Regions from separate parts of the Streptomyces sp. CNZ301 genome, predicted to be linked through region 2. Evidence: riboswitches for the same ligand, from Rfam matches in the RefSeq annotation. Region 2 holds a riboswitch; the other holds the start of a gene.
What was found. Region 2 has a riboswitch for glycine ahead of gcvP (aminomethyl-transferring glycine dehydrogenase). Riboswitches for the same ligand answer to the same signal wherever they lie in the genome.
Positions count from the first base shown of each region.

Region 1: another riboswitch for glycine. It lies ahead of gcvT (glycine cleavage system aminomethyltransferase GcvT); the one in region 2 lies ahead of gcvP (aminomethyl-transferring glycine dehydrogenase).

Region 1 is NZ_SHLG01000001.1:2,611,567-2,615,971, forward strand. Features, by position in the region: gene EV375_RS11185 (circadian clock KaiB family protein) at 1-49, opposite strand, end outside; gene EV375_RS11190 (AAA family ATPase) at 469-1,113, opposite strand; glycine riboswitch at 1,420-1,529, shown strand; gene gcvT (glycine cleavage system aminomethyltransferase GcvT) at 1,674-2,828, shown strand; gene gcvH (glycine cleavage system protein GcvH) at 2,964-3,344, shown strand; gene EV375_RS11205 (serine hydroxymethyltransferase) at 3,474-4,405, shown strand, end outside.
Region 2 is NZ_SHLG01000001.1:236,456-240,860, forward strand. Features, by position in the region: gene gcvP (aminomethyl-transferring glycine dehydrogenase) at 1-1,652, opposite strand, end outside; glycine riboswitch at 1,713-1,839, opposite strand; glycine riboswitch at 1,840-1,935, opposite strand; partial or broken gene EV375_RS29490 (PRC-barrel domain-containing protein) at 2,189-2,338, shown strand; gene EV375_RS01100 (DNA polymerase IV) at 2,482-4,038, opposite strand; gene EV375_RS01105 (MerR family transcriptional regulator) at 4,073-4,405, opposite strand, start outside.

The DNA.
Region 1 (4,405 bases), 2.4 Mb from region 2:
GCTCCGACTGGCCGGACACATACAGGCGGAAGGCGTAGCTTCTCGTCACCCGTCCGCCCTTCCCGGCCGCCCGGAATGCCGAAGTACCCCTGCCCGGTCACCACGACCCGCGCCGCGGGTCCTGCCTCCCCGCTCTCCCGTGACATCCATCCAGGCACCTGCCTTTACCAGTCCGGGGAGCACCCGGGAGCTTCACCAGAAAGACACGACGCACGGCCCGTACCCGAGGCATACGTGCAGGCGCCTGCCGAGCCCGGTCAGCATCCGCCCTCCTCCCGCCATGACGCCGGCGGAGACGGGAACCGCCCGTCGGCGGCTGCCCTGTCCCGACAACATCGCACGGCACGCCACCGGGCGCGAGCAGGGAGCGGCCATGCCGGTAATGCGCGCCGGGTCGGCGCCTCCGGCCCCGCGCGGCCACTCCTCCGGCGCCTGCGCCGGACTCGTGCCTCCGGCGCGGGAGCGCGGCTATTCGAAGGCGATGCCCGCGAGAGCGCCCGCTGCCCGGCGGTCCAGGAGGACCACCGACTCGCAACCTCGCGGCAGCCGCCCCGCCTCCGCGTTCGCGATCAGCCGCCGGACCGCCCGGCGGTGGCGCAGGAAGGCGTAGCCGGAGACGGTGCGCCCGCGCTCGGCCTGGCCGCGCAGCGCCGTCGCGGGCGGTACGTCCAGCAGGACGAGGTGGAGGGCGCGGCCGCGCCGCAGGGCGTCCCGGCCGAGCCAGTTGCGCACCCACACCTGGCTGCCGCAGTCGTGCACGACGACGCTCGCACCGGAGGAGAGCGCCCGCCGCAGCCCCGCGTAGTGCGCGATGCGGGCGAGGGGCCGGTACGTCGCATAGGGCAGCCAGCGCGGCAGCGCGGCCGCCCAACGCTCGCGCACGTCCTGGGAGTCGACGCGGCGGACGGCGTCCTGGAGGCCGAGGACGCGCTGGATCAGCGTCGACTTGCCGCTGCCGGGAAGGCCGGAGACCACGACGCGGTCTCCCGCGGGATACCGCAGCGTGCACCGGGCGGCCGTACCGCGGAGGTCGACGGAGGCGGCCGGAGGGAGTGAGGCCGCAGGGACTGCGGCGGCAGCAGTCCTGACGGCCGCAGGATCGTCTTCCGGCACCGCCGCTGGGACGGGTGCCGCCGCCTGAGCCGGAACCGCCGCCGGGGCCGGAGCGTCGGCGGCGTCTCTGGACTGGCCGGGGAGCGAGTACCCCCAGCCGGTCACGGTCGCGTACGCACTGCGCAGGCTGCCCACCTGATCGCCCCTCCCCGGAGAAGACCGCCGTCCCGGCGGCTCGTCTCAGAGAGTGTCAAGGAACGGTAATGCGCAGCAAGGCGGCCTCCCCGCCCGGTGGGGCACGCACCGTCGACGGTGCTGCGCCGCCGTGCCATGATGAGCGGGCCAGCCAACTGCATACCGGCCGTTTGAATCCACGCGGGAGAGTTCCCGGCCGTGCACGGAGCGCGGTCCCGCCGGGGCGCCGAAGGAGCAAGTCCTCCCTTGAATCTCTCAGGCACCGATACCGCGCAGGACGAGGCAGATCTGAAAAGCGGGCCGCCCACGGGCGGCTCCACCCACGGTGCAAGCCGCCGCCCGTACACGAGGGCTCGTGGCGAACCTCTCAGGTTCCGATGACAGATGGGGAGGACATCCGCGTCACCGAGTCACGGGAGCCTGACATGAGCGACACCGACAGCGGGACCACCGGCAGCGGTCCCCGCACCACCGCCCTCGACGCGGTACACCGCGCGCTCGGCGCGACGATGACCGACTTCGCCGGCTGGGACATGCCCCTGCGCTACGGCAGCGAGCGGGACGAGCACGTCGCCGTGCGCTCACGTGCGGGCCTCTTCGACCTCTCGCACATGGGCGAGATCACCGTCACCGGGCAGCAGGCGGGCGAACTGCTGGACTACGCCCTGGTGGGCAACCTCTCCCGGCTCGCCGTCGGACGCGCCCGCTACACCATGCTGTGCGACGCCTCGGGCGGCATCCTCGACGACCTGATCGTCTACCGCACCGGCGAGGAGACGTACATGGTCGTCGCCAACGCCTCGAACGCGCAGACCGTGCTGGACGCGCTGCGTGAACGCAGCGCCGGCTTCGGCGCCGAGGTGCGCGACGACCGGGACACCTACGCGCTGATCGCCGTGCAGGGCCCGGAGGCCGCCGCCATTCTCAAGGGCCTCACGGACGCCGACCTGGAGGGGCTGAGGTACTACGCGGGGCTGCCCGGCACCGTCGCCGGCCGGGACGCGCTGATCGCCCGTACGGGATACACCGGCGAGGACGGCTTCGAACTGTTCGTCTCCCCCGCCGACGCAGTCGCCGTCTGGGAGGCGCTCACCGAGGCGGGCGCGCCCGCAGGTCTCGTGCCCTGCGGGCTGAGCTGCCGTGACACGCTGCGCCTCGAGGCGGGGATGCCGCTGTACGGGCACGAACTGACCACCCGGACAACGCCGTTCGACGCGGGCATGGGCAGGATCGTGAAGTTCGAGAAGACCACCAACGACGGTGCCTTCGTCGGGCGCGAGCCGCTGGAGGCCGCCGCGGCCCGGGCGGAGACGGCGCCGCCGCGCAAGCTCGTCGGTCTCATCGCGGAAGGCCGCCGCGTGCCGCGTGCCGGGTACGAGGTCGTCTCCGCCGCGGACGGTTCGGTGATCGGCGAGGTGACCTCGGGGGCACCGTCGCCCACTCTCGGCAGGCCCATCGCCATCGCGTACGTCGACCCGGCATACGCGGAGCCCGGCACCGAGGGTGTCGCGGTGGACATCCGCGGCAGCCACGAGCCGTACGAGGTCGTCGCTCTCCCCTTCTACAAGCGGCAACGCTGACAAGGACGTCGGCGGCAGGACCCGGACCCGCTTCGGTCGCCGGACCGCGCGTGCCCCGCGCCGTTCGACGTGTCCTGCGTCCCACTGACCAAGACTGATTCCCTCCGTCCCCCTCTCATCCAGGAGAATCGCACCATGAGCAACCCGCAGCAGCTGCGCTACAGCAAGGAGCACGAGTGGCTGTCGGACGCCGACGACGGCGTCTCGACCGTCGGCATCACGGCGCACGCCGCCGACGCGCTCGGCGATGTCGTCTTCGTCCAGCTTCCCGAGGCCGGGGACACGGTCACCGCGGGCGAGCCCTGCGGCGAACTGGAGTCGACCAAGTCGGTCAGCGACCTCTACGCGCCGGTCTCCGGTGAGATCACCGAGATCAACCAGGATGTCGTCGACGACCCGGCGCTGGTCAACTCCGCCCCGTTCGAGGGCGGCTGGCTGTTCAAGGTGCGTGTCACGGGCGAGCCGGCCGGCCTGCTGACGGCCGACGAGTACGCCTCGTTCGCCGCCGGAAGCTGACGCCGGGCCGGCGAGGGCCGGCCTTCACACCCGGAGCCGCGACGAGCGGCCCCCTACGACCGAGCAGCACCGACTGAACGCCGTATGTCCGCCAATGTGCCCGACCGGCCTGCCACCAGGGATGGTTCCATGTCGCTTCTGAACAGTTCTCTCCACGAGGTGGACCCGGACGTCGCCGCCGCCGTCGACGCCGAACTCCACCGTCAGCAGTCCACCCTCGAGATGATCGCGTCGGAGAACTTCGCGCCCGTCGCCTCGCTGGAGGCCCAGGGCTCCGTCCTCACCAACAAGTACGCGGAGGGCTATCCGGGGCGTCGCTACTACGGCGGCTGCGAACACGTCGACGTCATCGAGAACATCGCACGCGAGCGCATCAAGACCCTCTTCGGGGCCGAGGCCGCGAACGTACAGCCGCACTCGGGCGCTTCCGCGAACGCCGCGGCGATGTTCGCGCTGCTGAAGCCGGGCGACACGATCATGGGCCTGGACCTGGCGCACGGCGGTCACCTCACGCACGGCATGAAGATCAACTTCTCCGGCAAGCTGTACAACGTCGTCGCCTACCGCGTCGACGAGAAGACCAGCCAGGTCGACATGGAGGAGGTCGCGCGGCTCGCGCGCGAGCACCGTCCGCAGATGATCATCGCGGGCTGGTCCGCGTACCCGCGGCAGCTGGACTTCGCCGCCTTCCGCCGGATCGCGGACGAGGTCGGCGCGCTGCTCATGGTCGACATGGCGCACTTCGCGGGCCTGGTGGCGGCCGGGCTGCACCCCTCCCCGGTGCCGTACGCCGACGTGGTGACCACGACCACGCACAAGACGCTCGGCGGCCCGCGCGGCGGCGTGATCCTCTCCAAGAAGGAGCACGCCAAGAAGATCAACTCGGCGGTCTTCCCCGGCCAGCAGGGCGGCCCGCTCGAGCACGTCATCGCGGCCAAGGCCGTGTCCTTCAAGATCGCGGCCTCCGACGAGTTCAAGGAGCGCCAGCAGCGCACCCTGACCGGCGCACGGCTGCTCGCCGAGCGGCTGCTGAAGCAGGACGCGGTGGACGCGGGTGTCTC
Region 2 (4,405 bases):
ATCAGCGCGAGGTAGCCCTCCGCCTGGTCGGCCGGAGCGAAGGGATGCAGCCCGGCGAACTCGGGCCAGGTGACGGCCTCCATCTCGGTGGTGGCGTTGAGTTTCATGGTGCACGAGCCGAGCGGGATCATCCCGCGGTCCAGCGCGTAGTCGCGGTCGGCGAGCCTGCGCAGGTATCGCAGCATCGCCGTCTCCGAGCGGTACTCGTGGAAGACGGGGTGGGTCAGGTAGTCGTCGGTGCGCAGCAGCGCCCCGGGGAGCGCGTCCTCCTGAACGCGGCCGTCCAGTTCCTCCACGTCCGCCTCGACGCCGAACGCGGACCAGACGGCCCTCAGCTGGACCCGGTCCGTGGTCTCGTCGCACGCCATGCCGACGTGGTCCGCGTCCGTCTCGCGCAGGTTCACGCCCGCCTCCCGCGCACGGGCGACGATCTCCGCCGCGCGTCCGGGAACACGCGCCGTGACCGTGTCGAAGTAGCTGCCGTGCACGATCTCGACTCCGCCCCCACGCAGCCCCTCGGCGAGCAGCGTGGCGTACCGGTGCGTGCGGCGGGCGATGCCGGCCAGACCCTCCGGCCCGTGGTGCACCGCATACATCCCGGACATCACGGCGAGCAGCACCTGGGCGGTGCAGATGTTGCTGGTGGCCTTCTCCCTGCGGATGTGCTGCTCACGGGTCTGGAGGGCGAGGCGAAAGGCCTGGTGTCCGTCCGCGTCTTTGGAGACGCCGACGAGGCGGCCGGGCAGACTGCGCGCGTACTTGTCGCGCACCGACATGTAGCCGGCGTGCGGTCCTCCGAAGCCCATGGGAACGCCGAAGCGCTGGCTGGAGCCGACTGCGATGTCGGCGCCGAGCGACCCCGGCGAGCTCAGCAGCGTGAGAGCGAGCAGGTCGGCGGCGACGGTCACCACCGCACCGACTTCGTGCGCCTGGTCGATGACGGCACGGTGGTCACGAACCGCGCCGGAGGCTCCCGGGTATTGCAGCAGCAGCCCGAAGACGCCCTTCTCCGACACTTCCGCCGGGATTCCGTCGCTCAGATCCGCGACGACGACCTCGACTCCGGTCGGTTCGGCGCGGGTGCGGATCACGGCGATGGTCTGCGGCAGGCAGTCGGCGTCCACGAGGAAGACGCCCTGCTTGACCTTGCCGACCCGACGGGAGAGCGCCATGGCCTCCGCCGCCGCCGTGGGCTCGTCGAGGAGGGACGCTCCGGAGGTCGGCAGACCGGTCAGGTCGGCCACCATGGTCTGGAAGTTGAGCAGGGCTTCGAGGCGGCCCTGCGAGATCTCCGGCTGATACGGCGTGTACGCGGTGTACCAGGCGGGGTTCTCCATGACGTTGCGCAAGACGACCGACGGCGTGAATGTCCCGTAGTAGCCGAGGCCGATCATGGAGGGGAGCACCTGGTTGCGCGCGGCGAACTCCCGCAGCTCCGCGATCACTTCGGCCTCGGTGCGGCCCGCCGGCAGGTCCAGGGCCTCTTCGCTCTTGATCACGTCGGGGACGGCGGCGGCGGTCAGCTCGTCGAGGGAGCCGTAGCCGACCTGGGCGAGCATCTTGGCCTGGGCACCGGCGTCGGGGCCGATGTGGCGTCGTTCGAAAGGAGTTCCGCGTTCCAGATCGGCGAGCGGGATGCGGTTGGCGGTCATCTGCGGGGGCCTCCTGGTCACTGTGACCTACGGGGACACCACGGCGCTGGTGCCCGGACGGCCTCCCCCTCTGTCATCTCAACCTGAGAGTTTCACCGGCCCGCTCCGGCTGAGCGGGGACCCGGCTTTCACCGTCGGTGAGGAGGAGCCCAGGCACTGCTCGGCCCGCCCTGCTTTCCAGAGTGACCTCGCCCGCGCGGTACGTGAGCCTGAGAGATTCCGGGGAGGAGTTGCTCCTTCGGCGCCCCCGGCTGACGCCGGGGGACTCTCCCGCTCGGGGTCCACAGCCGCTTACGAGACTACCAGCGGTTCCTCCTCCAGGACCCGGAGGTGCACTCGGGTGGCCAACCACTGAAATGTGCCTTTGGGTGGTAATACGGCTTGTACGACCGGCTCCCGGCGTCCTCGGCGCCCCCGCAGCACGCCGTTGCACGGCAGTACGGCAGGGCCGAGGAGGGGTTCGCCAGACCACCCGACCCAGGACCGGCCTCGTCCCGTGACGCACCCGGTGCCCCTGACGACGACTTGGAGGGACCGTGCAGAACGACATCGATCCACGGAGCCTTATCGGGCGCAGAGCGCTCGACAGCAGCGGCTGCAAGATCGGAACGGTCGGGGAGGTCTACCTCGACGACGCGACGGGCGAGCCGGAGTGGGCCGCCGTGCGCACGGGCTTCTTCCGGCGCGAGGCTCTTGTGCCGCTGGAACCGAGTGAGCTGGTCGGCGGCGTCCTCCACGTCCCGTTCGAGAAGGCCCTGGTGCGCAGCACGCCCGTGCTCGGCGTGGGCAGGCACCTCTCGCCCCGCCAGGAGCTCCAGCTCTACCTCCACTACGGACTGGACGTGCCGCCCTCGGCCGAGTCCGCAGGACCCGCGCCGTCCTCACCGGCGTCGTCGGGCCCGCCGACGATGCCGTCCTCGCCGCCGCCCGACAGGGACTTCGGGTGGATAGCGGGGACCGAAAGCTGAGTCGGTTCCCCCGTACGGCCCAATCCCCCCGCCTGTATCCGCCGCGCCATCGCCGCGAGCGGCGGCGGTTCGGCCGGCTCCAGAGCCGGATCGTCGACGAGGTACGTGCACACCCGGCCGGGCGCGGAGCCCGGTTCCTCGAACCTCACGGTGACCCGGCCCAGACCGCTGCCCTGAACCCAGCCGTGACCGCGTTCCGCGTGCCTCACATCCCGGCCAGGAATCCAGCGCCGGCGGGAAGGCTCCTCCGGCGCCTCGGGCGCGGCCACCTCCCCGTGTCCCTCCCCCGTGCGGCCGCCCGTCGCCTCCTCCGCCACCGCTGCGGCGTCCGCATCGGACTGTGCCTGCGCGAACAGATCCTCCTGCGTGAAGTCGGCCAGTCCGCTGACGCCGACGCCGAGCAGACGCACGCCGGAGGTCGTGTCGACCGTGTCGAGCAGCCTGGCCGCGGCCTCGCGCACCACACCCGTGTCGTCCGTGGGGCCACGCAGCGTCTCCGAGCGCGTCAGGGTCGAGAAGTCGTAGCTGCGGACCTTGATCACTACTGTGCGACCGGACCTTCCGGCCGCTCGCAGCCGCTCGGCGCAGCGTTCGGCGAGACGTGCGAGGTGGGCCTGTACGAGCGCCCTGTCGGTGAGGTCGACGTCGAACGTGTCCTCCACGGACACGGATTTCGCGTCACGTTCCGCGATCACCGGCCGGTCGTCCCAGCCGTTCGCCATCGCATAGAGCGAAGTGCCGTGGGCCCTGCCCAGAAGTCTCAGCAGCTCCGCCTCGCCGGCCTCCGTGGTGTCGCCGACAGTGGTGATCCCCGCCCGCCGCAGGACCCCCGCGGTGGCCGGCCCCACGCCCGGGAGGGTGCGCACGGGCATCGGAGCCAGCAGTTCACGTTCGGTCCCCGGCTCGATGGCGACGAGCCCATCGGGCTTGGCCAGCTCCGACCCGATCTTGGCGAGCATCTTCGAGCCCGCCAGCCCGACCGAGCCGCTGAGGCCTGTCGTCTCGGTGATCTTCTGCCGCAGCCGCCGGCCGACTGCCCGCACGTCCGAGGATTCCGGGCTCTCGCCGAGCGCGTCCCCGGCCTCCAGATCCACGAATGCCTCATCGAGGCTGAGGGGCTCCACCAGCGGCGACAGCCCGCCGAGGATCTCCATGACGGCCTCGCTGACATCCCTGTAGAGGCTGAAGCGGGGCGCGAGATAGGCGGCGTTCGGGCACAGACGACGGGCCTGGCCCATGGGCATGGCCGAATGGACACCGAAGATCCGCGCTTCGTACGAGGCCGTGGCGACGACGCCGCGCGGCCCGAGCCCCCCGACGATGACGGGTTTCCCGCGGAGGCTGGGCTTGGAGGCCTGCTCGACGGCAGCGTAGAAGGCGTCCATGTCCAGATGAAGGATCGTCGGCGCGCTTCTCACATTGGTCGATGGTGCCGCATGGCACCGACATTCCTCAGCCCGCGCGGTTGCGCCGCCGTGCCAGTTCGTCCCCCGGGTGGTCGCCGACGATGGTCTCGCCCGTATCGACATGCTCGCCGTGCAGCTGCGCCAGGGCTCCTTCGACGTCCTTCCACACCACGCCGACGGCGATTCCGAACACGCCCTGTCCGCCCTGCAGCAGGTCGACCACTTCGTCGGGCGAGGAGCATTCGTAGACGGTGGCGCCGTCGCTCATGAGCGTCATCTGGGCCAGGTCGGCACGCCCGCGAGTACGGAGGTGCTGAACGGCGGTGCGGATGTTCTGCAGCGAGACGCCGGTGTCAAGCAGCCGCTTGACGATCTTGAG